Regions from separate parts of the Viridibacillus sp. FSL E2-0187 genome, predicted to be linked through region 4. Evidence: riboswitches for the same ligand, from Rfam matches in the RefSeq annotation. Region 4 holds a riboswitch; each other region holds the start of a gene.
What was found. A riboswitch is a leader RNA that binds a small molecule or an ion and turns the genes downstream of it on or off. The one in region 4 is predicted to bind cobalamin.
Positions count from the first base shown of each region.

Region 1: another riboswitch for cobalamin. It lies ahead of MHH85_RS08825 (glutaredoxin family protein); the one in region 4 lies ahead of nikA (nickel ABC transporter substrate-binding protein).
Region 2: another riboswitch for cobalamin. It lies ahead of metE (5-methyltetrahydropteroyltriglutamate--homocysteine S-methyltransferase); the one in region 4 lies ahead of nikA (nickel ABC transporter substrate-binding protein).
Region 3: another riboswitch for cobalamin. It lies ahead of MHH85_RS09555 (Ig-like domain-containing protein); the one in region 4 lies ahead of nikA (nickel ABC transporter substrate-binding protein).

Region 1 covers NZ_JBBOVG010000001.1:1,825,658-1,831,768, reverse strand. Annotated here, with positions in the region: gene nrdE (class 1b ribonucleoside-diphosphate reductase subunit alpha) at 1-631, opposite strand, end outside; gene nrdI (class Ib ribonucleoside-diphosphate reductase assembly flavoprotein NrdI) at 628-987, opposite strand; gene MHH85_RS08825 (glutaredoxin family protein) at 984-1,208, opposite strand; cobalamin riboswitch at 1,327-1,504, opposite strand; gene MHH85_RS08820 (hypothetical protein) at 1,803-2,099, opposite strand; gene MHH85_RS08815 (aminoglycoside phosphotransferase family protein) at 2,561-3,451, opposite strand; gene MHH85_RS08810 (hypothetical protein) at 3,463-4,080, opposite strand; gene MHH85_RS08805 (hypothetical protein) at 4,143-4,709, opposite strand; gene MHH85_RS08800 (hypothetical protein) at 4,925-5,371, shown strand; gene MHH85_RS08795 (flavoprotein) at 5,464-5,898, opposite strand; gene MHH85_RS08790 (MFS transporter) at 5,991-6,111, opposite strand, start outside.
Region 2 covers NZ_JBBOVG010000001.1:459,707-465,817, forward strand. Annotated here, with positions in the region: gene MHH85_RS02240 (Dps family protein) at 11-445, shown strand; gene MHH85_RS02245 (hypothetical protein) at 811-1,140, opposite strand; gene MHH85_RS02250 (hypothetical protein) at 1,153-1,461, opposite strand; gene MHH85_RS02255 (hypothetical protein) at 1,453-1,713, shown strand; gene thiD (bifunctional hydroxymethylpyrimidine kinase/phosphomethylpyrimidine kinase) at 1,881-2,726, shown strand; gene MHH85_RS02265 (YjfB family protein) at 2,834-3,016, shown strand; gene MHH85_RS02270 (VOC family protein) at 3,187-3,609, shown strand; cobalamin riboswitch at 4,012-4,202, shown strand; gene MHH85_RS02275 (hypothetical protein) at 4,230-4,391, shown strand; gene MHH85_RS02280 (hypothetical protein) at 4,458-4,703, shown strand; cobalamin riboswitch at 4,822-5,011, shown strand; gene metE (5-methyltetrahydropteroyltriglutamate--homocysteine S-methyltransferase) at 5,217-6,111, shown strand, end outside.
Region 3 covers NZ_JBBOVG010000001.1:1,973,148-1,979,258, forward strand. Annotated here, with positions in the region: gene MHH85_RS09545 (energy-coupling factor transporter transmembrane component T) at 1-653, opposite strand, end outside; gene MHH85_RS09550 (DUF4430 domain-containing protein) at 678-1,604, opposite strand; gene MHH85_RS09555 (Ig-like domain-containing protein) at 1,679-3,499, opposite strand; cobalamin riboswitch at 3,686-3,878, opposite strand; gene MHH85_RS09560 (transcriptional regulator) at 4,039-4,197, opposite strand; gene panF (sodium/pantothenate symporter) at 4,347-5,792, opposite strand; gene MHH85_RS09570 (YhdT family protein) at 5,792-6,058, opposite strand.
Region 4 covers NZ_JBBOVG010000001.1:2,606,777-2,612,887, reverse strand. Annotated here, with positions in the region: gene MHH85_RS12810 (right-handed parallel beta-helix repeat-containing protein) at 1-708, shown strand, start outside; cobalamin riboswitch at 887-1,074, shown strand; gene nikA (nickel ABC transporter substrate-binding protein) at 1,228-2,859, shown strand; gene nikB (nickel ABC transporter permease) at 2,896-3,834, shown strand; gene nikC (nickel transporter permease) at 3,831-4,682, shown strand; gene MHH85_RS12790 (ABC transporter ATP-binding protein) at 4,679-5,656, shown strand; gene MHH85_RS12785 (ABC transporter ATP-binding protein) at 5,660-6,111, shown strand, end outside.

The sequences.
Region 1 (6,111 bases), 780 kb from region 4:
CTTTAATTGGATCACCTAATGGACGTAAATCCGTTAAGTTCACCCCAACTCCTCCACCTAGGCGTGAAAGTTCCAAACAATAACCAATATTTTCAGCAATACTATTCATGGAGTCATCCATAGATAGTTTAAAACAGCTAACTAATTCGCCACGTGCTTTCTTCCCACTATTTAATGCTGTTGGCGTTGCAGGTTGATATGCTTCCATCATAGCTTCGACGGAACGTTCTGCTAGTGTAGTGTCACCTTGTGCTAAATACAAAGCAATAATGACAATACGGTCCTCATATTTTTCTAAAATTTCTTCCCCGTCACGACTTTTCATTGCATAGCTATCGTAAAACTTACTTGCACTCATGAAGGATGGGAAACGGAAATTATAATCATATGCTTTTTTGTACAGCTGTTTAATAAATTCCATATCATACATATCGATAAATTCTTTCTCATAGTAACCTTCATCGACTAAATAGCGAATTTTTTCTTCGATATCAATAAAGTAACGTAAACGCACATTTACATATTCTAAAAAGTAACGGCGCGTTGCTTCACGATCTTTTTCTAACTCTAATTGACCAGTTGTGCTATAACTATTCAGTACATCATTATTAAGTTTTAAATATGTTTTCATCCCATCACCCTCGTTTCATAAAACGTTTGTATTGCTTCATAATCAGCTTGATATCCCCTTAAATCTAGCTTACGCACTAAGGGAACATGATAAGTTGCTGCGATTTTCTCACCAGCACCTCCAAATACCGCATGTCCGAAGTTACTGTTGCCACTGACAACTACTCCCTTACACAATTCCTTGTTTTCTTCTAAAAAACGAGTCACTTTTACAGGGATATCACCTAAACCGTCAGTATATGTAATTAATAGATAAGGCTCGCTCAATAATAATCCCTCAGAGATTTCAATTGATTCTACCTTTAGTTTGGAGACTATATTTCGGACATTGCCAGTACGACTTGCATAAACAATCATTGTGCAATCAGCTCAATTTGAGAAACAATCTCCGTTACATCTCCTATAAATGTTTCGTTATATTCAAGAACAGGCACGCTTAAAAAGCCTGCATCAATAATTGTTTGCTTTGCTTGTTCATCGTGATCAATGTTCACAATTTCTGGCTCAAGTCCTGCACGTTGTAATTCAGATTTTACCCAAAGACATTTAGGACAGATTGTTTTCGTATAAAGTTTCATATATATACCTCTTTTCATTATATAAAAAGGCTATCTCTAAGAGAGACAGCCTAAGATGGGAACGTTAAAAATACATAAGAATGTTTACGTTCCCACTTCTTATTCCCCGAAGAAATGATTGATTTGTTTCATATAGGCAGGTCTCCTGGCTTTGCTTCATTCTTTGATCCCCTTCCCATGCGAATGCACAGTGGCTTTAATCATCGTCAGCTTAACAGTTGCGGGGACAGCGTCGGTATTGTACCGAACTTCCCTTTTAAACTACATATAGTAGTACCTTAATAAAACGAACACAATATATTGTTATTCAACAGAACTAAGTGTACCATTCTTCAAATAAAAAGTAAATCTAGAATTGGGAATTTCTCAAAGTGAGATTATTCAATATTATCAGCTGAACAATTCGCGTAACAAAATGCTTAAATCCGTCTCACTCCGGCAATACATGTTTAGTTCAGCGTAGCCGATAATTGCAAATCCGTATTAACTTCTCCGTAATAAGACGTTATTGTTGTTAAACTTAGATTTTCAAACGACTTTATAGAAATATTTTAGTGTAGTTTTTAACAGCTGATTGATAAATGAAGCATTATTTTATGCGAAAAATGGAGCTATAAATAGCATTGAAATAGCAAAAATAGTACACGTATAGCTCATTATTTTTGGTAATTTCACTTGATTCTTGGCCTTATAGAATCCTGAAAACTGAAGTTTATTACGATACAAGACAAATAATAGCATAAGAATAGAAATCCCTACTAACCAACCACCAGTAGTATTATCTACATTGATATCAAATTGTGAGTAAATTTGCTTTACAATGCTTCCCATAATACCACCTAAAAGTAAAAAAATAAAAATTATACGAATCAGTTCTAATATAAGCCTCATCTATCTACCTCCTGCGTTGAAGTAAGAGCAATTTATAAGTTCATTAATATATTCTTTTTGGAGTAATATTTTCTTTGAATTAGTTAATTTAAGCAGCACTTGTGTTGTATGAACGCTCTTACTTTATTTTTCACTACAAACTGCGTAATTTAAAATAAGGTTTAATATATTTTTTTATCAATATAATAATAAAAGCACATAATAGATAATACTTATAAACAAGATGCCTAAAAAGACTAATGGGGAACCATAACCTATAAAAGCGAATACCAGATCCGTTTGAACAACAGGGTCATATTCGTTTAATATATTTGGCTTGTAAAATTTTGTTTTAATATATCCCCAACAAAAGTATAGATGAATAATATTATATGTATTATCAATGAACAAAAAAATGCTTGTATAATTGTCTTCATTACATTTCTACTTCTATTCGATTGATGCTTAGGAAGGAAAGAAATTTAACCGTTTTTCTCTCTTACGTAATCTTCTACGATGATATTAATAACCTTGTATGATTCTTCTACTATGGCTCTGTTAGTATTTTTATTTCCCGAGTATGTTATTAAAGCCTTCCAGAGAGCCCAACCTCTTGCTCTTCTCCACGTTTCTTTATCCATATTCAATGTATTTTTGAATGTCTTTCTACTCTTTTCATCAAAAAATGTCCAAGCCATTGCAGCATCACAAGCAGGATCTCCCACTCCTAATATTCCAAAATCAATTACTGCGCAAAGCTTACCGTCTTTAACTAATAAATTACCTGGTGCTACATCACCATGAACCCAAACTGCTTTTGAATTCCATTTAGTAGCCAAGGCCAGATCCCAAATCTCTATTAATAAGTGTTCATCAAAAACATCTTTATTACGCACAATAGCATCTCTAGATTCTTCATCGTAAACAGCTAAAGATCCACCTCTATAAAAATTATGCTCGCCAGCTATAGGGCCTTTACTAGCATCAATCGATTGTAATTCAATTAAAAATGCTCCTAAGTCCTTTGCCAATTGATTAATGTCATGAATGTTTTTGTGAGTCAATGACTCTCCCTCTAACCACTCATTGATAGACCAAGGCCAAGGATATTCTTCACTAGGATTACCTTTAGCTAATGGTGTAGAAATTGGTAAAGAAAGATCTTTGCTTAAGATGGGTAGCCATTTTTGTTCTTTCTCCACTTGAGGAACATAGCTGGCCGCACTTGGCAGCCTTACGCTCATTTGCTCACCTAAATGAAAAGTTCTATTATCATGCCCACTAAATTTTACAGGTTTGATTGCTAGATAAGACCATTTGGGGAATTGTTCATTTATCAATTTCACAACTAAATCCACGTTAATATTTTTCATTAAATACCTCTCTAAATGTTATTCAGAATAAGTTTGTTAGACAATTCTTTTCCTTCTCCTTCAAGCCCTAGTTGTCTTTGCAAATGGTTTGGAAGTATACAAGTGAAATTTTTAACAATTTTAACAGTTATCTCTTCTTGATTTGTGTAACCTGTAATTTCTTCACCTATCATTGCCAAATCAAATGGTGAATTGGCGAAAATGGTTTCTGCTAATCGCGTATATATCTCATCAATTTTATTCAACCATGGGTTTAACTTATATGTAAGGGGATATTTATATGGAAAAATCTTTTCAAATGACGCTTGTGGTATAGCGATGTCTAACCAATCTGACTCAGTCTCTATTCTTGTAACAAAAATAACACAAGGTAACTCAATACCATTTGATAGAGATAATGTTCCGTAAAATTGGCTATTACTTTGATTTTCTATATGTATAGGTAAAGATATTGATTGGTTTGGGTAATCCCCTTTTTCTTTCCATAGACCTTTAACTAATGCATTTTTACACAATGCTTCGAGAGCTATATTGAGCCTTTTACTATCCCCTGAAGGAAAATATTCCATCGAAAGCTCATAAAAACCACCAATCCAAGTTTCAGGGTTATTGTAGTAATCATACTCCACTTTATTCTCAACTCCATTTAGATCTTCTCCACCATTATATCATGATGCCTTCACCTAAATAGCTACTTTTCTAGCAAATCGCTTTTATATGATTGGTAGAAGGAAGTATATAAATCGAAGTTAGATATAAACTCCCCTTGGATGTTTCTAAATTGTCTAGTTAAAGTACTCCTAGAATTATTTTGAGAATTTTGCAAATATCGAATACTTTCTTCAAGATCTAAGCAACTTTTTATACTTGCTTTCAGATAATCCTTTGTTTCATGAGAATATGTTTCTCGGAAAGCTAGTTCAAGTAATATTTCTCTTGTTTCTTTTACCTCCATTATGATGGCTTCTAAGTCATTCATTTTCAACCTAACAGGCTTTTTACTTATTAACCATTCCTGTTCATACATTTGAAGAATATATTGTGTGCGTTCGGTAGTTAAATTAAACTCAGAACTAAACTCATAGTTTTTCGCAAAATCATTTAATTCTTCCGTGTATGCTTCAACAACAATATTATTAGCATCAAATGAAAGTGTCTTTTGAACGCTAAAAAAAGAATAAGGATAAAACCAATTTACACCTATTAGAAAAAGGATTGACACACATACCCAAACATTAATTCTTGTTTTTTTCTGCATATAAACCTCTCTTTATAAATATTTTATTATCTTTAACAATAATTTCATAGTTAGAAAAATTATTCAATTATAATTTCAAAAGAGAGATTTTTAAAAGTATTAAATTGCACTATTAATTCCCGACTATACAAGTTCTGTTTATATATAAATGGGAATTAAAGGTTTTTATAAATTAGAAGAGAATATAATTGTTTAATAAGGGAGGTGGAATATTAGTGCTAAAAAAGAGTTTAATTATAACCTTTGTTATATTCACTATCTTAACAATTATTGGTTGTAATAAGAAGGAGGTTTGGAAAGAAAGTTCTTTATTTGAATCTGGTGGATATACGATGATTGGTGAAAAAGGAAAACTTGGCTTTATATACGATGAAAGTGAAGTAGTTAAGTTTTATCCAGATAAAACTCAAAAGTATATGTGGCATTTTTGGGGACCGAAGGAAGAGCTAGACCGTCCATTAAAAGTATTAGCTACCCATGAAGATGGTGGTGATCCAATTGTATTAATTGGGGGCAAAAATACTGTAAATCCTCATAACGGTGCTGATATGAGTATGCCATCGAATATGTCGCTACCGGAAAGTGGTATGTGGAAAATGGATGCTTTTTTTGATGACAACTTATTTGGTACTGTATATGTAAAGGTGCATGAAAAGAAATAGATAATTGGTACTTTATTATTGAACGCAGTTTGAAAATAAAAAAGCATTTCAACAGAAATGCTTTTTTAATACCCTAATTCATATTTAACATGTTATTCAGTCATTACAGTAGTTTTATTAATAGACAAACCATTCAATTGTTCAAAGGGTACACCGGTTTCAGTGTAGCTTCTAACATGTTTCCAACCATTGTTTTTAAAACGGAAAGTTTCAAAAAACAGATTAGCTGGTAGAGGACTTTGACCTTCGAGTAAAATCGTTGCTGAAAGTATTGCCATGTATTCATCTTTACCTAAAGGAACTATACCTATTTCTCTTACATCCCATTTTGCTTCCTTACTTTTCACAAAATTAAACCCTTGAGCCCAACCTTCTAATGATTCACTATAACCATAATCGGCTATCCCATTTTGAGTAACCTCTCTTGCTTGATAGTCTTTGGAAATGAGTGCTTTCATCTCTTCAAATGAACATGTTCTCCAGATTTCTAAATAGCAATCTAAAAACTGTCTAAATGTTTGGGGCAAAGTAATCCTCCTTACAGATTGTAGTCTTCTTCAAGAATTCTATGAAAAAAGTAAAAATCCTTTTAAATATAGAGAATTAATTTTTATTTTTGCTATATTTGCTCAGCTTCAATCTGAACCCCACCACGTCTAATCTGTAACCAATAATAGGACGTTGTCAGTACGCTAATAGCGCCGAATACTAGTACCATGAATTGCAGTCCAATAAAATCT
Region 2 (6,111 bases), 2.1 Mb from region 4:
TGAAAGTTTTATGTCAGCTTTACAAAATGAATTAAATCAACTAGTAGCTTCATGGTCGGTGCTTTATACAAAATTACATAACTACCATTGGTATGTGAAAGGACCATCTTTCTTTACGCTACATGAGAAATTTGAGGAATTGTACAATGAAGCAGCAACTCATTTAGATGAAATCGCAGAACGTATATTAACTTTAGGTGGACAACCCGTTGCAACATTAAAAGAACATTTGGAAATTTCCAATGTAAAAGAAGCGACTGGTAACGAATCAACAAATGAAATGGTTGAAGCTGTTATAAGTGATTTTGAAATCGTGATGAAATCCTTAAAATCAGGAATGGTTGAAGCGGCAAAAGAAGAGGATGATATGACGGAAGATTTATTAAATGCTACTTATCAAAGTCTTGATAAACATGTTTGGATGTTAAAAGCATTCTTAGGTTAACTGTTAATAATGCTAAGACCAGTAACGAAAAGTTACTGGTCTTTTTATGTGTCTTCATATAGGCTTTACATATCTAGCTATTATTTTCTGAATAAGAAAGGTGGATGTACGTTGAAAGTATTAGGATGTCTACATGCCCATTATTCCAATATACGATATATAGAAGAAGCGTTATCTGGAATGAATGTGGAATTACAGCATTTTGTTGATCCAGGGTTAATAAATCGCATCAATCACGATAATACATTTTCAATTGCAGAGGCAAAACGCAAAGTAATCGAGCAGGTTCAATGGATAGAGAACAGTGGTGTAGATGCGATTTTGATTACTTGTACGAATTATATTGCTTTATTGGATGAAAATTATCAAAGTATGAAACCAATAATTAAATTAGATGTACCTTTCTTCCAAGAAATTTGTGACTTATCAAAGCCGTTAAAAATTGTATTTACGAATCCAGCAAGAATATGATCAATATTTGCACGGTATACTAATTTATCTAGTATGCGAATATCTTTTCGAACATCTTCAAGTTCAGTATCTACTTCTGTAAGTAAACGTTTAGAAGGTTTTGGTTCTTCGCCTTTTTCCACTTGGACAAAAGCAACACGTTGTAATTCGGAGGATAGCTCATGTACTTTTTTTGTTAATATGCTTTTCAGTTTTACTGCTTCTGCTAATGTAATAGTACCCACTATAGAACCTCCTTAAATTTCAAATGATTGTTGATCTTTGAATAATAGACCAGTCGTGAAGTCGCCACCATGCACTTGTGAGAACATTTTACCTGCAGCTTCTAACAATGCATTACTATTTTCTATAGATAAAGATGGACGTAAATAGAATACTTGAAGTGCTTCAACAGTATTCTCCGTTACAGCTGTCCTTTTCGAATCAACAAAGGGGCTACCAAAGGGTCCTTTAGCATCTAAAGAGACGAGAATATTATGTAGCGAATTGAAACGGCCGTTTAATCCTTCGCAACAGTTGAAGGAACCATCAATCGCTTGAATCAATTTGCAAACAAAGATAGTAAATCATTAGACATTGAAGTACATATTATTGAAGGTGCATTCAAGTTAGTCATGGAAGGTCAACTAGAAGGGCACAATAGAATTGTAGCTAAAGAGTTAGAGATGTTGGTAAAAGACAGTACTCAAGCAATTGCAGTGGCTCAGTTATCAATGGTAGATGCAAGTAAACAAATAAATAGTGATATTCTTAACCCTCTTCGAACTCTTGTACCGGCAATTCAAAATACACTATAGTTTATAATGAATTAAATGTAGTGAATGGCTAGTAGGTATAGTTGTACCGTATTCACTAAAATAACCAAATCTTTATCGTCAAACTTATGATGATGAAAATTCTGCGAGAGACAAAGCTTCTAGTAAAGCGAAATCAATCGAAAGATAACTGAAGGGATAGATTGAAAATGAAAGTATCAAGAGCTTTAACGATTGCAGGATCAGCTGCACGTGGTGGAGCAGGGATTCAGGCGGATATCAAGACTTTTCAGGAGTTAGATGTCTTCGGGACATCAGCTATTACAGCTATTGTGGCAAAAAATCCTCACACAGGACAAGGGATTTTTCCGCAATCAGTTGAAGCGATTGAGGCACAAGTTCATACGATTTTAGAAGATATCGGTGCAGATGCAATTAAAACAGGAATGCTTTTCACACATGAAATAATAATTAATGTGGTTAGATGGATTCAACAATCTGGTGTGAAAAATATTGTTGTAGACCCGGTAATGATTGGGAAAATTGGTTCTGCATTATTAAAAGAAGATGCTATGGAAGCGATGCGAACGCAACTAATTCCTCTAGCAACGATCATCACACCGAATATGCCAGAAGCTTCTTATTTACTAGACGGTATGGAGCTGAATTCGATAGAAGATTTAAAAGTAGCAGCTAAGAAATTACATGAATTGGGACCACGATATGTACTTGTAAAGGGCGGTCGATTAGAGGGCCCGGCAATTGATGTCTTATTTGATGGTGAACAATTCTATTTATTGGAGTCGCCACGTTTCGATACAATTCATACAAATGGTGCAGGCTGTACATACTCCGCAGCTATCACTGCGGGTTTAGCAAAAGGTCAAACTGTACCAGAAGCTGTTATTGAGGCGAAAAAATTCATCTCAGCAGGTATCCGTCATTCATTTGGTTTTATACAAGGTGTAGGTCCTGCTTATCATGCGGCGTATGGCAAATATGGTGAAACAGACGTCACGGTTACAATTGAAAGTTCAGAGCTTTCTACGAATTAAGGTGAAAGATAGTTCTCTTGGACATGTAAATGTTTCAGGGGATATTTGCATCCATTTAATAATAACTTAGAATTTCCGATATTATTAAAGATAAGGGAGTGATACTAATGGATATTAACTCTATGATGTCAATGGACCTTGCTCAGCTTCAACAAACTGTACAAATGAGCGTTTTGCAAAATTCGATGAATATGCAAGCAACAGCAGCTGTACAGTTATTAGAAGCAATGCCAGAGCCTGCTCAAGCGGCTCATCCTTATAAAGGGGCAACTATTGACATTCAAGTTTGATTTACTTAAGCCGCGGACTCCAACTTTGTAGTGCGTGGTTTTTTAATGGGTTGAAAAAGTTCAAACAACGAGTCATAAAATTGAAAAATTTGACTACTATATGTTGGAAATATAAAATTAGAAAGTAATTATGTTTGAAACAATATGAAGTGAAAAGAGGAGTGTGCTAAATGGCTATTAATGTGTATCTTAATTTTAATGGGAATTGTCGCGAAGCAGCGGAGTTTTATGCAGAGGTTTTTAACACAGAGAAACCAGAAATTATGACTTTTGGTGATGCGCCACAAAACCCTGAATATACTCTACCAGAGGAGGCAAAAGATTTAGTCATGCATACTCGACTAAACATTCTTGGAAGTAATGTTATGTTTTCTGATGTTTTCCCTGGTTCTCCTTTTATATTAGGGAATAATGTTAGCCTAGCCGTTGTTAGTGACAATGAAGAACAACTTAAATCTGCTTTTGAAGCACTAAAAGTTGGCGGAAAAGTTGCTATGGAGCTACAAGAAACATTTTGGAGCAAATGCTATGGAAGTTTAAAGGACAAGTTTGGTATCGAATGGCAAATTAGCTATGAGGCTGAAGAAGCTTAATATATTTGGTGTTGGATATCAACTTTTCGCAGTATCAAAGCTTTAGTAAGATGAATGAAAAATATTGTATAAACAACAGCAACTGTTTGAATTTTAGAACAGTTGCTAGTTCTTAATAAAATATAATTTGGCACATTAATATAGTTTGTCTAAATAATATCAACTTTTTTGAAATAGTAGTTGAATATAAAGTCCCTCCTTTTCATACACCCCATTGAATAATTCATTTATATCTATAAAAAGAACCTTACTCGTTGCTATTAGTAGACAGAAATACTAATATTCTATCGAAAAATTACTTCAATAATTTTTATTTGTATTCAATGTAAATCCTTTTTTATATTACTTGCAAATAATATTATGAATATTTGCATTACACTATGGTAAGATGGTGATACAACTGAATAACGTGTAGAATTGGGTGCACTATTTACAATAAATAGCTGCTTAAAAGGGAAATCGGTTAGAATCCGATGCTGTCCCGCAACTGTATGTAGGAGCAAACTTTTAAATCCACTGTTAGAACTGTAATGGGAAGGAAAAAGTGAGTGATGATGACAAGCCAGGAGACCTGCCTAGTTTAGTACACACCAAAACCCTACGTGGATAGGAGGTGTTATGTGATAATGAATAGAAACCCTATTTATATGATCACTGTACGACAGCGTATTAGAGAAAGCGTTTGGACTAATGAGGATTTAGAAGTGATAAAAACTTCTGTTTCTAAATATAGAAACGTTTATTCTAGTACGTATTGTCGCAACAGGGAACATATTAATTAATCATAAAAACATCTTTTATTAATTGATAAAAGGTGTTTTTTTAATGAAGAGATAAGGGGAATATGAATGAATATTGAAGAGTTTAAATTACAGTTAAAATCGATGGTGATGCTTTCACAAGTTACAGATACAGTTTGTACTTTATTGCAGGCGAAAAACATGATTGAAAGCTCCATTGAAAATAGTGGAATTGAAAATATTGAAGAAGAATTAGGTAAACTAGAAAAGGCATATTCAAGTGTGTATAACGAACTGGTATATTACTCAAATGATTTGATTGAAGTTAGTATTGAAGAAGAGATGAAAGTGTAACTGATATTTATACTGATAACCAAATTTAACGGTTTGGTAATCATAAAAATATAAATATTGTTAAATTTAGAATATACTGAACAAATTAAAGTTTGTGTGTTATAGTAAGTGAACAATTAAATATCGTGTAGGCTAAGGTGCGCTATTTTAAATTGATAGTCGCTTAAAAGGGAAATCGGTTAGAATCCGATGCTGTCCCGCAACTGTATGTAGGAGCAAACTTTTAAATCCACTGTTAGATTTGTAATGGGAAGGAAAAGTAAGCGATGATGACAAGCCAGGAGACCTGCCTTAGTTTAGTACACACCAAAAAACCTACGCGGATAGGGGGTGTTAGAGAGATTTTTTCAAGGATTATTATATCCTAGTACGATAAGCGAATTTGAAAGGGAATAGTGTGTCTTCTTTTATTATTCCTGATTTTTTTCGGTATTTACTATTTTAAAAATCATCAACCACCTTTTAATGTTTTTCATTAGATGGTGGTTTTTTATTGAATTGGGGGATGGAAAGATGAAAAGTACAGTTATTGGATATCCATATATCGGGCCAAATCGTGAATGGAAAAAAACTATCGAAGCTTTTTGGTCAAAAGAAATAAGTGAACAACAATTCGAAGTACAGATGAAAGAGTATAGATTAGCAAATATTCAAGTTCAGCTAGATGCAAAGATTGACATAGTAACCGTAGGTGATTTTACATACTACGATCGCATGTTAGATTTAGCAGCAATGTTTGGAATTATTCCCGCACGTTATAAATGGAATTCAGATTTAGTATCTCTAGAAACTTACTACGCGATGGCACGTGGAAATCAATCTGCTCCTGCAAGTGAAATGACAAAGTGGTTTAATACGAATTATCACTATATTGTACCTGAGTATGAAGGACAAACTTTAAAATTATTGGACAATAAACCATTGCGCTATTATTTAGAAGCGAAGGAAAACTTTAATGCAGAGCTAAAGCCTACCATCATAGGCCCAGGGACATTTTATTTTTTAACAAAAGAAGTTGCTACGCTGAATAAGCCGTCATATTTACTTCAGTTAATCAATGTCTATAGTCAACTGTTGAGTGATCTTTCTGCAGCCGGTGCAAAATGGATTCAAATAGAAGAACCAATTCTATCAACTTCTTTATCTAAGGAAGATATGAAAATAATCTCAGAAATATATGAACAACTAAACCCTGATAATTACTCCAGCAATTTGCTATTACAAACATATTTTGAGTCAGCAGAATGGTATGAAGAATTGATTAAATTACCTGTAGCAGGCATCGGGCTAGACTTTGTACATGGTCTAGAAGAGAATATTTCTAATATCAAAAAATTTGGATTTCCAAATGATAAAGTTCTAGCAGCGGGTATTATTAATGGTCGTGACATTTGGATTACTCCTTTAC
Region 3 (6,111 bases), 630 kb from region 4:
TCAAAAACGAATAGTGAGAATGTGGAACGGTTTTTCAAACCATAACCACGTGCTTTCATCGAATCAGCGGTCTCAATCGCATTTTCAAGTGCCCAAGTTATAAGAATGGAGATAATTCGAATCCCGCTTTTTACTCTTTGCCAAGGATTGCCGGCTGAAATATCCATGCCAATTGTCTTTTGTGCATGTGAAATAACTGTAATTTGATGTTTAAAGCGCGGAACAAGACGTAATGTTAATGAAATGACCAACGCTAGTGCAGGGGATACCTTACCGAATAAATAAAGAAATTTATCAGATGTCATTACAACGTTATAACAACCAAACCAAAAAATGACTGAACAAATCATAATGGACATCGCAAATCCATAAACAATAGCCTCTAATGTTATAGGATTATAATCTATGTAAAATAGAATGATTTCCCCGTCATGACTAATAAGTGGATTAATAATTGCTGCGATAAAAAACATCGGTACGAAAAACTTTAATCCACTTATAAATGATTTTCTATTAAGTAATAGATTTAATGTAATAGCTCCAATACATGTAATAAGTAAATAAACTGGATGCATATAGAACATGGAAAGTCCGATGACAGATGCAAAATATGCGAAAAGGACAATGGGGTGATACGTTTCAAATGCTTTCATGATGCTTATTACTCCTTTTAATCATTATCTACCTATATCACGGCCTAGATCGACTGTGTATTGAAACTGAATATTGTCACCATTTTTAACGGTAACTGCACTCACACCATAATTAGGGGTCTGCCCGTTTATAGAGTACATCCAACCACTTAATTCCCCTGCGTCGAATTCATAAAGGTGATTAATCCCTTCGATATAGACAGAGCCATATTGATTGTCGCCCGCTCCTTCATATTCCATATGAATACCATGTTCTTTTGTAGCTCGTTTAATAATAGACCAAACCGTTTCGTCTTCGTTTAAGATCTCATATTTCGTAGACTTTAAAATTACACCATTTTTCGGCACGTATTTTTCACTCTGTAACGCAGGTTTTAACATATCCCAATGCGTTAGCAAAGTTGCAGCACTAATAGAAATAGTTACATATTCTTTTTTCTTTTCATCTTCTTTATTAGGCTTACTTGGCTTTTGAGCGACGTTATTATTTTCTGGTTTTTTAACCTTGTCGGGCTTTTGGTCTTTTTCTGGTGTTTTATCTTTAGATTGTGCTGGACTTTTATCTGGCTTTTCTTTATTTGAACTAGTCGAAGTATCTTTACTAGGTGTTTTCGAAGTTGATGTTGACTCAGTTTTAGGTTTGCTAGTTGGGTTCTCTTTTTTTGACGTTACCTCTGCTTCATTTTTTAGTTCTTTTTGCTTTGTTTCGCTCTTTTCCTCTTCTTCGTTATCTGGCTTTTTAGCCTCTATTGTAGAATCCTTTTCTATTTCTTCCTTTGTTGATACATCACCGTTATCTCCTTTAACGATTATCTTAGTCTCACTTGCTCCCTTAACACTCTGCTCTTGTTCAGTCTGATTATTATATTCTTCAACAGATTGAATCTTACAGCCAGTGATAATAACCAATGAGAAGATCATCATTAGCCATAATGGTATTAATTTTTTCATTTATCGCACCTCTTCTTATAGATGGGAATAGGGTGCTGGAGATTAACTCCAACACCCTTCCTAATTCTTTCAAATTATTTCGTTTTAACTGTTACTTTTGTAGCATTACTTTTGTTGCCGGCTTTGTCTTTGGCATAGACTGTTAATTTCGAATTAGCCTTTTGATTTTTAATTTTCACAGTGAATTGACCTTTACTATTTACAGTGCCTTTACCGATAGACGTCTTGCCTTTTAATACATATACCTTTGCACCTTTTTCAGCAGTACCAGTCACTTTAGTAGTTGATTTTGTTACTTTTTTAACTGAAGGGGCTTTAGGAGCCGTTTTATCTACTACAGTTAATGTGTATGCTTTACTCTTATTTTTAGCAGCATCTGTAACATAAATTTTCAATGTTGAATTCGCTTTTTGTTTTTTGATTGTTAGAGAATATGTGCCTTTCGCAGAAGCAGTTGTTGATGCTAGTAACTTAGAGCCGTTATAAATTGTAACTTTCGCACCAGATTCTGCTTTGCCTTTAACAATAGTTGTTTGATCACTAACTATGTTAGCTGTTGCTAGTAATGGTGCTGTAATGTCTTTAACAACTATCGAGGCATTGTTACTTCTTACACCATCAGCATTTTCTGCGATTGCAATAATATTGCTTCCAGCCGCTTGTTTTTTAATTGTTACTGAGAAATTCCCTTTAGTATCAGCTTTAGCTTTATTTAATAAATTATTGTTATTGTAAATATAAACTGTAGCATTTGCAGTAGCTTTTCCTTTAACAACAGTTGCGCTATCACCAACAGACTCCACTACCGGTGCAGCAATATCTACTGCGTAGAATTTAATAGATTCTGCAGCATCTGACATATCATAAATACGGTTTTTGTCGTTTTCTAGACGATTATATGCAGCAAGTGCACGTAATCCTTGATCTGAAGACATTAAGTTTGGAATTTTAAGTGATAAACCACTCTTTAACCCACCCGTAGCACTATCTACAAAATTTACTAGGTTAGAAACAGCCCAGTTACCATCACCTTTAATGAAACGTGGATCCGTCTTTGGATTTGTTTGATTAGAAGTTAAATTGATGATGAATTGAGATACCGTTTCAGGACTGTCACCTTTTGCCCACTCTGAGTAGAAGCCGCCTTGTTCACCTAGTTCTTTACCTAAATAATCATTTGCTTTTTCAACTGCTGCTTTTACTTTGTCATCCTTTGTATAAGGTGCTAAAGCAGTAGCCGTCATTGACGTTGAATCTTTATCAGACCCATAATCTAGAGACCATGCAAATGATCCATCTTCAAATTGATCTTTTACTAAATCATTTACCAATTTCGTTCTTGTAATCTCAGCGTATTTCGCTTCATTTGATAAATCATAATTTTTCGTATCAATAGCGTTTAAGAAATGAAATTTATTCCCATTAGTTAATTTTTTCGCTTCTTCAGTAGCCAAATATGTATCATACATAGATTTAACTAAATCATAACCTCCCACATTACGTGGATCTTTGTTGATTGCTGTTAATGCAATAATGACTTTTGAATATTTACCAACGTCTTCAGAAATTTTACCATCTTTACTTTTAACCTCTTTAACAAGGTTGTTATAGTAAGTTTCATAGTATTTAGATGGAACTGGTACGCTAGCACGAGCGAAATCTGTTACATAGTCTTCATCACCAAATGACGGGTTAGGCACTTGTTGTAGTAAAAATGCCGCTGTTGAATTTAGAACGTTTTTATAACTGACATCTTTCGCTGGTACTTGAACTGTCGCTGAAGTATTTTCTGCAGCGTTTACTGTTGACAATTGTCCCGGTAGTTGTGAAAAGGCTAATAAACTTGCCATGCCGATTGGTGCTACCCATTTTCTTACCCATTTACTTGTGTACATGTTGAAATCCCCCATATCTTTTTGTGAATTATTTGTAGTTTTTGCTTCAAAAGGATGAACATATATATAAGGGCAAAAAAATATCCCTTTACGCAATGTAAAGAGAATTTGGACGGCGAAATGCCAAAAAAATGTACAGTTATATACAAAAAGGCCTTCGATGCTCCAAATCTCCCCCTCGAAGATTGAAACTACATTATAAAAGCAGGTCTCCTGGCTTGTGTATCTATTTACTCTTGTTCCTTCCCAGCGCATTAAACATGCACCAGTGGTTCGCAACAATTTCATCCACACTTACAGTAGCGGGGCTGCATCGGATTTACACCGATTTCCCTTTTAGCTTATGATGAACATAAGCACTCTTATAAGAAATATTTAATTGTCTATTAATCTAAAGTATTTCATAAAAGTTTTAGATTGTAAATTAGATTTTTGTATTGTAATAAAATTCAGACTTTTTTCTCTTAATTTAACAGAAACATGACAAAACCCTACCTGTTTTGAGCAACGGGTAGGGTTTTTATAAAATTGCTATGGCATCAGACTTCGTAATCATCGCTTCCCTTCGTATGTTGATTGAATGCGTTTAACTGTTCTACTGTTAAGTTTTTCACATAAAGATAAAAATTCATTGACTCCATACCATAATTTTCACAAGCAAGACAATACGTTTCATAACCTTCTCTATACATTTCCATGTGAAACCTCCTGTTATATAACAAATTTATTATTTTTTATTAATATATAACAGTTTGAGTTATCTGTCAATTATTCTAACGAAAATTTTTATCCTATTTTTCCATATAAAAAACACCAAACTTTGTAATTGAAAGTTTGGTGTTTTTTATTAAATAATTGAGGTCTCATTCTTAACTTTGTCCTTCGTAACAAGACTTACTACAACAAATGCTACTAAAGATAAGATAATAGGCAACGTAACCGTATGCATACCTAATACACTTGGCATTATTTGATCGATGTAGATATATGATGAAATCCCGATAATCATTGAAGCAATCGCACCGTATTTGTTTCCTGTTTTCCAATATAGACCGAATATAACCGGCCATAGGAATACAGATTCCAATCCACCAAAAGCAAATAAGTTCAGCCAGATAAGTAAATCTGGTGGTCGTAGAGCTACTAGTACCACAGCTATTCCAATAACTGTAGTCACATAGAAACTTGCCTTTTTAATCTGTGCGTCTGAAGCAGTTGGTTTTATATAGTTTAAGTAAATATCTTTTACAACAGTTGAACTTACTAAAATAAGTAAAGCATTGACCGTAGACATGATTGCTGCCATAGGAGCAGCAAGTACAATTCCTGCTAAATAAGGTGGTAATACTTTTAAAGTCAGTAAAGGCATCACTTTATCACCTATTTCTACCCCTGGTAGTACAGGACGTGCTAGTACACCAATTAAATGCATGCCAAACATAACTGTAGCCAGTGCAATTGTGCCAATAATAATGGCTGAATGCATGCCTTTTGAGTTTTTATATGACATGGCACGAACCGCAATTTGAGGTAAGCCTATAACACCTATCCCAATTAAAATCCAAAATGTCGATACGTATAATGGCGTTAAACTACGATCTGCACCATAAGGAGATACAAGATTCGGATTTTCAGCGACTAAATCACTCATTATATTTGAAATTCCACCACCAGCAATAACCGTTGCGACAAGTAAAATGACTGTCCCAATGACCATTACTGAACCTTGTACTGCATCCGTTAATGCGACTGCACGGAAACCGCCAATAATCACATATATTAATACAGCACCTGCAAAGATAAACAATGCAGCTGAATAGTTTAAGCCGGTTAATGACTCTATTAATCGCGCTCCACCAATCCACTGTGCAGCCATGGAAGCAAATAAAAATAGAATTATACTAACTGCAGATACTATGACAACCGTTTTGCTTTGATATCGTTCACGTAAAAAATCAATTAGTGTGATTGCTTGATATTTACGAGCAATAATTGCAAATTTTTTACCGAGAATCATTAGAACGAAATAACCTGCTGGTAACTGGGCCATCGCCAAAAGTACCCAACCTAGGCCAGTATTGTAGGCAACACCTGGTCCGCCAATAAAGCTACCTGCACTACCGTAAGTGGCCATCATTGTCATCGCTAGTAAGAAGCCACCCATTTCACGTCCGCCAAGGAAATATTCTTGCAAGAACGAATTTGATTGCATGACTTGGCGATTTGCCCATATCCCAATTCCAAATATAAGTACAAGAAAAACAACTAATGGAATAATTACTTGCCAATGTATCATTTGTGTTCACTCTCCTCATCGTCAAATGACACTTCTGTGAAGAGGAATTTAATAACAAAAACTATCAGGATGACCATGAAAATAGTACCTGCAATACAGCTATAGAAAAACCATGCTGGAAAACCAAATACATATGTATAAGAAGAAGGATCTCCTGAGCCCATCCCATAAGCAAAGCCAAACCAAATACTGAAGTTGATGATTACAAGAATCACCCCAATGATAGCTTCCCGATGCGCAATTTTAAATCGCTTATCATTCATATAACAATCTCCTTTATGACAAATCACAACATATCAAAAATAAGTTGCTTTAA
Region 4 (6,111 bases):
ATGGGGCATAACCAAAATATAAAAGTGGAAAACATCCAATTTAAGAATATGTATTCTGGACATTTTATTGAACTAGATGCTTCTAAGAATGTTGTGATACGAAAAAATACGTTTACAAATTCCAAAGCATCAGCAAACAAGAACAAAGAAGCGATTAATATTGATACACCGGATAAAACAACAGCAGGGTGGAGTCAAAAATGGAGCAAGTATGATAAAACGCCAAATCAAAATATAACAATTGAAAACAATAAATTTAAGAATCTTGATAGAGCTATTGGTACCCACAAATATTCAGGTAAAATGTATCATGATAAAGTGATCATTCGTAATAATCAAATTGACAAAACACGCTTGGATGCTATTCGTGTCATGAATTGGACGAATGCTGTTATTGAAAAAAATCTAATCCGGAATGTAGCAAATGGAAATGCTAGTACCCGTGGAATTTTAGCTAGTGGCGCAATCAACCCAACTATTAAAAACAATACTTTTGAGTCAGTAGGAAGAACGATTCAGTTTATGGCTTGGAAGAACAGTGGTCCAGGCTCACAATACGATATTACGTACAATAAGCTAAATGAAGCTAACAAAAAAGCACTTTTAACAAATAAAGCCGTTAATACTTCTGAAACAATTATTCGGATTAACAATACTTACAATGAATTCATAAAAAACACAGAAAAATTACAACTTGCATCAAAGTGATTTTCTGGATAGAAGAGACCTTCAACAATAAGAAGGTCTTTTTTATGCTGAAAGGTCTGGGACAGTAATTGATTCTTAGAAGTTAAAAAATAACAAGACTTAAAATTGATATGGCTTTAAGTTGTAATAACGAATATACTTTATATTAGGAAAACTTTTATTATTTTCATAAAAAATCACATATAGTATTGGAATAGGTGTATTTGTTTAATAGCGAATACTTAAAAGGGAAGTCGGTGAAAATCCGACATGGTCCCGCCGCTGTAAGGGTGAGCCTCATGCACATAAGTCACTGGATAATATCCGGGAAGACGCATGCAGGCGATGAACCTAAGTCAGAAGACCTGCCTGTTCTAAAAATGCTGTTAACCTACGGGAGATAGGGAGGTGTTAGAGTGCTAGGAGACAAATTTGTTCTGAAACTATAAGCATTTCTGACCTTTTTAATTGGGTTAGGAATGCTTTTTTGTATTTGAGTATATTTAATAGTGAAAATTCCGAAAATGAAGGTGAGTAAATATGTTTATAAAAAAATATAATAGACTAAGAAATTTCCCTATTCTACTAGTGATTCTCGTGATTTTTATTACTGGTTGTAGTAACAAAGCAAAAGAACAAGACAATACTGCTGATAAAGATCAATCAAAAGTTGTTACTTTTTCCATGACTGGAGATATAGGCGACTTAAACCCACATACATATTTTCCAAATGAGTTTTTTTCACAAGCTATGGTATACGAATCTCTTGTTTACTACGGGAAGGGTGGGGAAATTCAACCTTGGCTAGCGGAAAGCTGGGATATTTCGAATGATGGTAAAGAATATGTATTCCATCTAAGAAAGGATGTTGAGTTTTCTGATGGTTCGAAGTTTAATGCGGCAATTGTTAAGAAAAACTTCGATACAATTTTAGATAATCGGAAACAACATGAATGGGTAGAGTTAATCAACCAAATCAAAAATACAGAAGCAGTGGATGAATATACATTTAAACTTACTCTTCATAATTCTTATTATCCAACGCTTCAAGAATTAACATACATAAGACCTTTGAGGTTTGTTGGAGAAGCTGCTTTTCCTGACAGCCAAGACACATTTAAAGATGGACTTAAATCTCAAATTGGGACAGGTCCATGGGTACTTAGCGAATATAAAAAGAATGAGTTTGCAGTTTTCACAAGAAATGAAAGGTATTGGGGCACTAAACCGAAAGTAGATAAGGTAGTTGTTAAAGTTATTACAGACGGAGAATCTAGAGTATTAGCATTTGAGAAAAACGAACTCGATTTTATTTTTGGAAATGGCGTAATAAGTCAGGATTCCTTCCAGTTCTTAAAGGATTCGGGGAAATATGAAACTAAATTATCAGAACCTACGGCTACAAGAACATTATTATTTAACACAAACAAAGAAGCAACTAAAGACCATAAAGTGCGATTAGCACTCAATTATGCTTTCAATAAACAGGCTGTAATCGATAATATTTTTTATGGTATGGAAAAAAAGGCAGATACTTTGTTCCCACCTGTTTTGGAATACACAAAAATTGATATAAATCCATATGACTATGACGTTGCGAAAGCAGAACAGTTATTAGATGAAGCAGGGTGGAAAAAGGTAGAGGGTAAACCGTTTAGAGAAAAAGATGGAAAAGAGCTTCAACTAGAGTTCCTATTTAATAGTACGGATAACATCCAAAAGTCGATTGCTGAATTTGTCCAAGGTGATTATAGAAAACTAGGAATTGATATTAGGTTAACTAGTCAGGAAACGAATACTTTCTGGACAACGGCATTCCAAGGAAATTACGATATATTATTTACATCGACATGGGCCGTGCCTTTTGATCCACATTCTTATTTAGCCTCAATTACAACAGATTCGGAAAATGGTGGTCCAGATTATACTGCATTATTGGGTTTGCGAGAAAAGAAGGAAATTGACGAGAAGATAAAAAAAGTACTTTTAACTACAGATGAAAAAGAAAGAAAAATGCTGTATACAGATATTTTATCAACGTTACATGATCGAGCGGTATACTTACCGATTTCTTACCAATCAAATGTCGCTGTTTATCACAAGAATATTAGTGGTTTAGATTTTTTACCTCAAGAAGCTGAGGTACCTTTAACTACAATTGATGTCGAATGAAGCAAGCTTTATTAATAACAACTTAAGGAGTACTACATGAGTTGGTTTATATTGAAACGTCTAACAAGTCTAGTTCCAATATTATTAGGAATCTCCATCATCACTTTTATATTATTGCACTTAATTCCTGGAGACCCAGCAGTAGCTTATTTAAGATTATCGAATATTCCGCCAACCGATGTGGCTGTGGCTGAGCTGCGACTTAAACTCGGATTAGATAACCCTTTACATATCCAGTATCTTGAGTGGTTAGGAAAGGTAATTCAATTGGATTTAGGAATGTCCTATGTATCCAAAAATACTGTATGGGACGAGATATTGTTGCATTTAATACCTACAATTCAGCTTACATTGACTGCGCTCTTCTTTATTGTAATTATAAGCTTACCAATTGGAGTGCTTTCGGCAATATACAAAGGAAAATGGATAGATCAATTTAGTAGAATAATAGCTTATATTAGTGTTTCAATGCCTACATTTTGGTTTGGTTTTCTCGTGATCTTTTTTTTATCCGTAAAATTAGATTTATTTCCTGTTTTGGGGAGGGGGACACTAGCGCATTTAATACTCCCTTCCATGACTCTAGCTTTTGGCTATATCGGGACGTATATACGATTACTTCGAGCTAGTATGCTAGAAAATTTGAATGAGCCATTTGTTGTATATGCAAAAGCGAGAGGTTTGCGGCAAAGGCAAATTATGAGTAGGCATGTTTTAAAAAAATCTATCCTGCCTGTAGTTACTGGACTTGGTATGAGCTTTGGGAATATGTTGGGCGGAGCAGTAATTGTTGAAACTATTTTTGCTTGGCCGGGTATGGGACAATTGTTTGTCTCCTCTATTTTAAATCAAGATTATCCTATGATTCAGGGCTGTGTATTATTTATGAGTGTAATTTTCGTGTCTTGTAATCTCCTTGTGGATGTTACTTATTCCTTCCTGGACCCACGTATACGATTGGAGGGAGGGAAATGAAAATAAAGATGAAGATGAGGCGATTGCTGCTAAATTATAAGCTCATGATAATTAGTAGTATCATTATTTTAGGTATGATTGGGTTGGCACTCTTTGCTTCTTTTTTGGCTCCTAATGACCCTAACTTTGTTGATATTGCTCAGAAACTGCAAGGTCCTTCATCACAGTTTCCGTTAGGGACGGACCATTTAGGGAGATGTATATTATCGCGTTTAATCTTTGGAACTCAGACCTCGCTCGGCACAGCTATCCTTGTTATGGGGTTTATGATGTTCATTAGTATTCCACTTGGCATATTTGCAGGTTTTATAGGTGGTAAGGTAGATTACCTATTTATGAGAATCTGTGACATTCTAATGGCATTTCCAAGTTTTTTGCTTTCATTAGCATTAGTAGGGATTTTGGGACCGGGTCTTTTTAATCTTATTTTAGCGATGGTTCTTGTTCAATGGGTTTATTATGCACGTGTTATTAGAGGTATGGTGCTCGGTGTTAAAGAGCAAAATTTTATAGTAGCTGCTAAAGTGTGCGGTACACCAAAGTTTATCATTATTTTGAAACATATTTTACCTGCAATCATTTCTCAAGTTGTTGTATTGGTCTTTATGGACATTGGAGGAGTTATTTTAGCTATTTCTAGCCTTTCATTTTTAGGTCTTGGAATTCAACCACCAGAGGCAGAGTGGGGTATGATGATAAATGATAGTAAGCCATTTTTTAGGAATTATCCGTCCTTGATGTTGTACCCTGGGATAATGATCTTCATTGTAGTTATTGCATTTAATTTGTTCGGTGAAGCTTTGAAAGATGCATTAGACATTAAAAGGGCTGGAGGGGGCATAGGATGAGGCAGCAACCTATTCTAACTGTAAATAATTTAAATATATCCGTATCTACACCTCTTGAAGTGGCTGAACCAGTACGTGAAGTTAGTTTTACGCTCCAGTCAGGGAAAGTGTTAGGCATTGTTGGAGAAAGTGGATCAGGTAAAACGTTAACGTGCATGTCTATATTAAGTCTTTTACCTGAAAATGCAAAAGTAGAGCTTGGAAATATTAATTTTAGAAATCAAAACCTTTTAGAATGTTCAGAAGAAGATATTAGGAAAGTACGTGGCAAGGAAATTGCTATGATCATGCAAAATCCTATGATTGCCTTTAATCCGGTAAGAACAATAGAAAGCCATTTTATTGAAACTATTAGAACTCACTTACCTATTACAAAGAGACAAGCGAAAATAATGGCTGTAGAGTACCTTGAAAAAATGGACCTTCCTAATCCAAGGACAGTATTGAAGCAGTATCCATTTCAGCTAAGTGGTGGAATGCTGCAACGTGTAATGATTGCGATTACTATGTCTTTAAACCCTTCTATCCTCATTGCTGATGAACCGACTACTGCCTTAGATGCGACAAATCAACTTCAAGTTTTGCAACAATTAGATAAGTTAAAGAAAGAATATAATACAGGCATTTTATTAGTATCCCATGATTTAAGGGTGGTGGCTCAATTGGCTGACGAAGTTGCTGTGATGTATGGTGGCTATATTGTGGAGCAGGCACCAGTATTGGAGTTATACAATCATCCGAAGCATCCTTATACTCGAGTCTTGTTCGAATCTAGGTTCGGATTAACACGAAAAAAGATACAGAATGAAAGTCCTTCAAGTACTAATTCAATTAATAAGGAAAATAAATGTCCCTATTTAGATAGATGTGAGGATGCAGACCATACGTGTACAAATTATAATCTTGAGTTTGTTGAGTTTGAAAAAGACCATCTGGTCAGGTGTGTAAAAGTACTAGAAAGCATAGGTAATTAAAGAGTGAGTATACTTGTATTGAAAAATATAAAGAAAACATATTTGCTCAGAAACTCAGTTTTTGAGAAGCGGAAATCGATTGCAGCCGTTAAGGATATCTCCCTAACTTTAGAACATGGAGTTTGCTTAGGCATTGTTGGAGAAAGTGGTTCAGGTAAAAGTACATTAGGCAAAATTATTTTAGGACTTGAAAAGCCTGATCAGGGAGAAGTTTGTTTTTTAGGGAAGAATCTACATAAATTGAACTCCAAAGAATTGAAAGAGTTACGCCAAAATCTCCAGGTTGTCTTTCAGGATTGTTATAGTGCGGTTAATCCACGACTTACTATAGGTGAAATTATTGCTGAACCAATAAGAAATTATAAAAGGCTATCCTCGGTAGAAGAGGAAAATCAAGTGCAACAGCTATTGAAGAAAGTAGGATTAAGTCCGGAAGATGTGCATAAGTATCCCTC